3 regions of the Pseudomonas sp. GZD-222 genome follow, and region 2 is predicted to be linked to each of the others. Evidence: predicted binding sites of a transcription regulator. Region 2 holds the regulator's gene; each other region holds the start of a gene.
What was found. Region 2 encodes sigma-54, which starts transcription at its own class of promoters, with help from an activator protein. Its sites were predicted from a motif close to ANTGGCATNNANNTTGCTNT; they were not measured.
Positions count from the first base shown of each region.

Region 1: a site for sigma-54 is predicted at 1,524-1,543, ahead of ACO6VD_RS01845 (CmpA/NrtA family ABC transporter substrate-binding protein). Genes of this name have one in related genera too.
Region 3: a site for sigma-54 is predicted at 947-966, ahead of glnA (type I glutamate--ammonia ligase). Genes of this name have one in related genera too.

Region 1 is NZ_JBMOWO010000011.1:58,873-61,141, forward strand. Features, by position in the region: gene ACO6VD_RS01840 (ANTAR domain-containing response regulator) at 1-232, opposite strand, end outside; gene ACO6VD_RS01845 (CmpA/NrtA family ABC transporter substrate-binding protein) at 248-1,462, opposite strand; gene ACO6VD_RS01850 (quinone-dependent dihydroorotate dehydrogenase) at 1,613-2,269, shown strand, end outside.
Region 2 is NZ_JBMOWO010000021.1:22,287-24,555, forward strand. Features, by position in the region: gene hpf (ribosome hibernation-promoting factor, HPF/YfiA family) at 1-279, opposite strand, end outside; gene ACO6VD_RS04325 (RNA polymerase factor sigma-54) at 357-1,850, opposite strand; gene lptB (LPS export ABC transporter ATP-binding protein) at 2,030-2,269, opposite strand, start outside.
Region 3 is NZ_JBMOWO010000042.1:2,830-5,098, forward strand. Features, by position in the region: gene thiI (tRNA uracil 4-sulfurtransferase ThiI) at 1-730, opposite strand, end outside; gene glnA (type I glutamate--ammonia ligase) at 1,062-2,269, shown strand, end outside.

The sequences.
Region 1 (2,269 bases), on a different contig from region 2:
TCACGATAGGACGTGGGCGGTCGCGACTGACCAGGACCACCTGTTCCATGACATCACGGCCGGGTGACTCGGTATCGATCAATACGACATCCGGGTGCACCGTTTCGACGCGTGCCGGCAGGTCGATGGTCAGCCCGGACTCTTCGATGACCTCGAAGCCGGCTTCAACCAGTGCGGCCTTGAGGCGCCCGACCTTTTTCTCGGTATCGTCAATCAGCAGGATTCGCAGCATGCTGGCGTCCCCTTGTCAGCGGCGGGCGCGGGCGGCAGGCGTTTCGGCCCGCGCGTGCAGCGCAAAGCTGCGGGCATAGCCGGCCGGGTCGCTACCATCCCAGTAAGTGCCATCATTCAGCTGGCTGCGGCGCATGTTCTGTTCACTGCACGGTACGCCGATGGCGCTGGCGGCGTCGCGGTACAGCGCCAGTTGTTGAACCTGGCGCGCTACGGCGAGGTAGTCGGGATCTTCACGCAGCAGGCCCCAGCGGCGAAATTGCGTCATGAACCACATGCCGTCGGACAGATAGGGCAGATTGGCCCGGCCATCGTCGTGCAGACGCAGCGCATGTGGGTCGTGCCAGTGATTGCCAAGGCCGTCGTGGTAATCGCCGAGCAGGCGTGGCTCGATGCTGTTCAAGGGGGCATCCAGGTAGGCCTTGCCGCTGAGCAACTGCGCGGTACTGCGACGGTTTTCCGGGCTCTGCTCGATAAACCGGCTGGCTGCCAGAATAGCTTTGACCAGCGCCCTGGCCGTATTGGGGTACTGCTCGACAAAGGCGCGCGTGCAGCCCAGGACCTTCTCGGGGTGATCGGGCCAGATCGACTGGCTGGTGGCCAGGGTAAAACCCTGGCCCTGCTCGACGGCATCAGCCGACCAGGGTTCGCCGACACAGAAGCCGTCGATGCGCCCGGCCTGTAGGTGAGCCAGCATTTGTGCGGGTGGTACGACGATGCTGTTGACGTCATCCAGGGGATGGATGCCTTGGCTTGCGAGCCAGTAATACAGCCACATGGCGTGAGTACCTGTGGGAAAGGTCTGGGCGAAGGTGAGTTTTGTTCTGCTTTGGTGCACGAAACGTTGCAGCGCCTCGGGACGGGTCACGCCTTGACGCTGTAGCGCTGGTGACAGATTGATGCCTTGGGCGTTCTGGTTGAGCCCCATCAGTACCGCCATGGCGGTAGCGCTGGTGCCGCCAATCCCCAGGTGCACGGCATAGATCAGCCCATACAGGCTATGGGCGGCGTCCAGCTCGCCGCTGACCAGCTTGTCGCGTAGTCCGGCCCAGGAGCTCTGACGTTTGAGGTTCAGGCTCAGGCCGTAGGGTTGGGCAAAGCCCTGGGTAGCGGCAACCACTACCGAGGCGCAGTCGCTCAGGGCCATGAAGCCGATATCCAGGCTGTGCTTTTCCGGCGCGTCGCTGCCGTTGATCCAGGCTAGGGGAGAAGAGGGGACGTCGTTATTCACAGTTCGCGCCTGTATCGAAGGTCAGGCCGTGCCACCTGCGTGGCCGGTAGGTGAGGTCAACAAAGCAACGCATATGCCAAGGCGGCGCTGTCCCCCGGACGATGCCCTCTATATAATCGCCTCCTCACTCACGTCGAGCTAAGCCCGCCCATGTATACCCTGGCCCGCCAGCTGCTGTTCAAGCTCTCCCCGGAGACCTCCCATGACCTGTCCCTGGACCTGATCGGCGCCGGTGGCCGCCTGGGCCTGAACGGTCTGCTGACCAAGGCCCCGGCCTCCTTGCCGGTGACGGTCATGGGGCTGCAGTTCTCCAACCCGGTAGGCCTGGCGGCAGGTCTGGACAAAAACGGCGCCGCGATCGATGGCTTCGCTCAGCTGGGTTTCGGCTTTGTCGAAATCGGCACGGTCACGCCGCGTCCTCAGCCGGGCAATCCCAAGCCGCGGCTGTTCCGTCTGCCGCAAGCCGAGGCGATCATCAACCGCATGGGCTTCAACAACCTCGGCGTTGATAATCTGCTGAGCCGGGTGCAGGCAGCGAAGTACCGCGGCGTCCTGGGGATCAACATCGGCAAGAATTTCGACACCCCGGTCGAGCGCGCGGTGGACGACTACCTGATCTGCCTGGACAAGGTCTACGACCACGCCAGCTATATCACCGTCAACGTCAGCTCCCCCAATACCCCGGGCCTGCGTAGCCTGCAGTTCGGTGACTCGCTCAAGCAGTTGCTCGATGCCCTGGCGGTGCGCCGTGAGCAGTTGGCGGGTGAGCGCGGCAAGCGAGTTCCACTGGCCATCAAGATTGCCCCG
Region 2 (2,269 bases):
TTGCTGTTTTTCCTTGTGTTTTTTCAGTTGGCGGTCGAGCTTGTCGGTCAAGGCATCGATCGCTGCATACATGTCTGTGTGTTCGGCATTCGCAACCACTTCGCCGCCGGGAATAAACAGCGTCGCTTCAATTTTCTGCTGCAGTTTCTCGACCTTCATGATCACCGTCACATTGGTAATCTTGTCGAAGTGACCTTCCAGCCGTTTCAGTTTCTGTTCGACGTACTCGCGCAGCGGCTGGGTGACTTCTACATGCTGTCCACTGATATTGACTTGCATACAGCTTCTCCTTTGTTGCCCGTGCATAAGAGGCAGGTGTTGCGCCTGCCACTGAACTGCTGTGGCGATCTCAGGGGCTACATCAGTCGCTTGCGCTCACTCGACGGTGCAATGCCGAGGGACTCGCGGTACTTGGCGACGGTGCGACGGGCTACCTGGATGCCTTGTGCCTCCAGTAAACCAGCGATCTTGCTGTCACTCAATGGCTTTTTCTGATTTTCCGCTGCAACCAGTTTTTTGATGATCGCGCGAATCGCTGTGGACGAGCATTCCCCGCCTTCGGAGGTGCTGACGTGACTGGAGAAAAAGTACTTCAGCTCGTAGATTCCGCGGGGGGTGTGCATGTATTTCTGCGTGGTAACCCGGGAAATCGTCGACTCGTGCATGCCCACGGCTTCGGCGATGTCGTGCAGCACCAGCGGTTTCATTGCTTCGTCGCCGTGGTCGAGGAAACCACGCTGGTGTTCGACGATCTGGGTGGCCACCTTCATCAGGGTTTCGTTGCGGCTTTGCAGGCTCTTGATGAACCAGCGGGCTTCCTGCAATTGGTTGCGCATGAAGGTGTTGTCGGCACTGGTGTCGGCGCGGCGGACGAAACCTGCGTACTGGGGATTGACCCGCAGTCGTGGTACCGCTTCCTGGTTGAGTTCGACCAGCCAGCGTTCGTTGTCCTTGCGCACGATGACGTCAGGGACCACATATTCGGCTTCGCTGGACTCGATTTGCGAACCGGGACGCGGGTTGAGGCTCTGGACCAGCTCGATGATCTGGCGCAGTTCGTCTTCCTTGAGCTTCATGCGCCGCATCAGCTGGCTGTAGTCACGGCTGCCGAGCAGGTCGATGAAGTCGCGGACCAGGCGCTGGGCCTCGGCCATCCACGGGGTAGTGGCTGGTAGTTGGCGCAGTTGCAGCAGCAGGCATTCGCTGAGGTTGCGAGCACCGATGCCGGCAGGCTCGAATTGCTGGATGCGGTGCAGGACGGCTTCGACTTCGTCGAGCTCGATATCCAGCTCGGGGTCGAAGGACTCGCAGACTTCTTCGAGGGTTTCGTCCAGGTAGCCCTGATTGTTGATGCAATCGATCAGGGTGACCGCAATTAGCCGATCGGTGTCGGACATGGGCGCCAGGTTCAGCTGCCAGAGCAGGTGGCTTTGCAGGCTTTCGCCGGCCGACGTGCGGGTGGTGAAATCCCACTCGTCATCGTCGTTGCTGGGCAGGCTGCTGGCGCTGGTCTGGTAGATGTCTTCCCAGGCCGTGTCGACAGGTAGCTCGTTGGGAATGCGCTCGTTCCATTCGCCTTCTTCCAGGCTGTCCACGGTCGGCGCGGTTTCCTGGAAGCTGGTGTCCTGGACCTCGGCAACAGGCTTGCTTTCGGCGTTATCGGCCATCGGGTCGCTGTTGTCGAAATCGTCGCCTTCTTCCTGGCGTTCGAGCATCGGGTTCGATTCCAGCGCTTCCTGGATTTCCTGTTGGAGGTCCAAGGTAGAAAGCTGGAGCAGTCGGATAGCCTGTTGCAACTGAGGGGTCATCGTCAGTTGCTGGCCCATTCTTAGGACGAGCGATGGTTTCATGGCAGGGGCTTAACACCTTTTTCGCCGGCGCACAGGCGCCATCCACTACAAGGGCACCGAGGCGCCAACTTTAAGCAAGATATATGCCTTAAGTTGGAGCGTTTGCCTAGGGTGCTGTAACAATTAAGCCGGATTTCACCGGTACAGTTGCCCATGGCAAGCGCTTTGTCGCCTCGAACTTACAAGCGGAACTCGTGGCCCAAGTACACCTCTTTGACCAGGTCGTTGGCCAGGATGGTCTCTGCGTCGCCTTCGGCAATCAGTTGACCATCGTTGACGATGTAAGCGGTTTCGCAGATATCCAGGGTCTCGCGGACGTTGTGGTCGGTGATCAGTACACCGATGCCCTTGGCCTTGAGGTGATGGATGATCTGCTTGATGTCGCCGACCGAAATCGGGTCGACACCAGCAAAGGGTTC
Region 3 (2,269 bases), on a different contig from region 2:
CGCTGACGAACAGTACGCGCTGGCTGCTGCCGTATTTCTTCCACAGGAAGTGGGCGACTTCCATCACCCCCAGCTCGTGGGCACGGCCGCCAAGGTTGAAGAAGCAGAAGTGGGTCATCAGGCCGCGGCGCATCATCTGGTAGGCCGCCACGGTGGAGTCGAAGCCACCGGACATCAGTACCAGGGTCTGCTCAAGGGCGCCCAGCGGGTAGCCGCCGATGCCCTTGTGCTGGTTGTGAATCACGTACAGGCGCTTGTCACGCACCTCGATGCGCACCTCGACCTCGGGGTTGCGCAGGTCGATACCGGCGGCGCCGCACTGCTGGCGCAACTGGCTGCCAACATAACGGTCGACGTCCATCGAGGTGAAGTCGTGGTGGCCGCCACGCTTGCAGCGTACGGCGAAGTGCTTGCCGGCCAGCAGGTGGCCGAAGTGGGTTTTGCACTTGGCGACGATGTCGTCGAAGTCACCCAGCGGGTACTCGTCGACCTGCAGGAAATGGGCGATGCCCGGCATGCAGGTCAGGCGCTCGGTCATCTCGCGCAGGACTTTCTCGTCCTCGATGCGGGTGACCACCTCGAGGTTGTCCCAGACACCGTCAACCGCGAGCGCAGGATCGAGGTCCTTGAGCACGGTGCGGATGTTGCGGCCCAGTTGACGGATGAAGCGCTTGCGAACCGGGCGGCTCTTGATGGTGATCTCTGGGAAGACTTTTACGATTAGTTTCATGAAAAACTGTGCGCGAGCTGCCGACTAAAAAAGTGGGGCGCGGATTATAGCGGAAATTGCTCAAGGTTTAACCAATTATCGTACAGAAGGTTTTGCTCGCACCAAAATGAAGCATTGCGCTTCATTTTCGCCTCTTAAGTGTGCACAAATTGTCCGACATTCCGCCGTAATCCCCCTGAAACGCTTGGGATTGGGGCGAGGATTCCAAACCGGGGCACTGGCATGCAATTTGCTCCCTTGTGATGCAGGTTGCCTTGGCCGACTATTCGCGCCCGGCATCACCCAATTTCAAGGGCTGCACAGGCAAGCTCTACCCCACCCGGAGGACACTATGTCGAAGTCGGTTCAACTCATCAAAGATCATGACGTTAAATGGATTGATCTGCGCTTCACTGACACCAAGGGCGTACAGCACCACGTGACCATGCCGGCCCGTGATGCGCTGGACGAAGACTTCTTCGAAGTCGGCAAGATGTTCGACGGTTCCTCCATCGCTGGCTGGAAAGGTATCGAGGCCTCGGACATGATCCTGATGCCGGTCGACGAAACCGCCGTGCTGGACCCGTTCACCGAAGAGCCGACCCTGATCCTGACCTGCGACATCGTCGACCCTTCGAGCATGCAGGGCTACGACCGTGACCCGCGCGCGATCGCCAAGCGTGCCGAAGAGTACCTCAAGAGCACCGGCATCGGTGACACCGTGTTCGCCGGCCCAGAGCCTGAGTTCTTCATCTTCGACGAAGTGAAATTCAAGTCGGACATCTCTGGCTCGATGTTCAAGATTTTCTCCGAGCAAGGCTCGTGGATGTCCGACCAGGACGTTGAAGGCGGCAACAAAGGCCACCGTCCAGGCGTCAAAGGTGGCTACTTCCCGGTTCCGCCGTTCGACCACGACCACGAAATCCGTACTGCCATGTGCAACGCACTGGAAGAAATGGGTCAGACCGTCGAAGTCCACCACCACGAAGTGGCGACTGCCGGCCAGAACGAAATCGGCGTCAAGTTCAACACCCTGGTGAAGAAAGCTGACGAAGTAATGGCCCTCAAGTACGTCGTGCACAACGTTGCCGATGCCTACGGCCGCACCGCCACCTTCATGCCGAAGCCGCTGTACGGCGACAACGGTTCGGGCATGCACGTTCACATGTCCATCTGGAAAGAAGGCAAGAACACCTTCGCAGGCGAAGGTTATGCCGGTCTGTCCGACACCGCCCTGTACTTCATCGGCGGTATCATCAAGCACGGTAAGGCCCTGAACGGCTTCACCAACCCGTCGACCAACTCCTACAAGCGTCTGGTTCCAGGCTTCGAAGCTCCGGTAATGCTGGCCTACTCGGCTCGCAACCGTTCCGCTTCGATCCGTATCCCTTACGTTTCCAGCCCGAAAGCCCGCCGTATCGAAGCGCGCTTCCCGGACCCGTCGGCCAACCCGTACCTGGCCTTCGCCGCGCTGCTGATGGCCGGTCTGGACGGTATCCAGAACAAGATCCACCCAGGCGATGCCGCCGACAAGAACCTGTACGACCTGCCGCCTGAAGA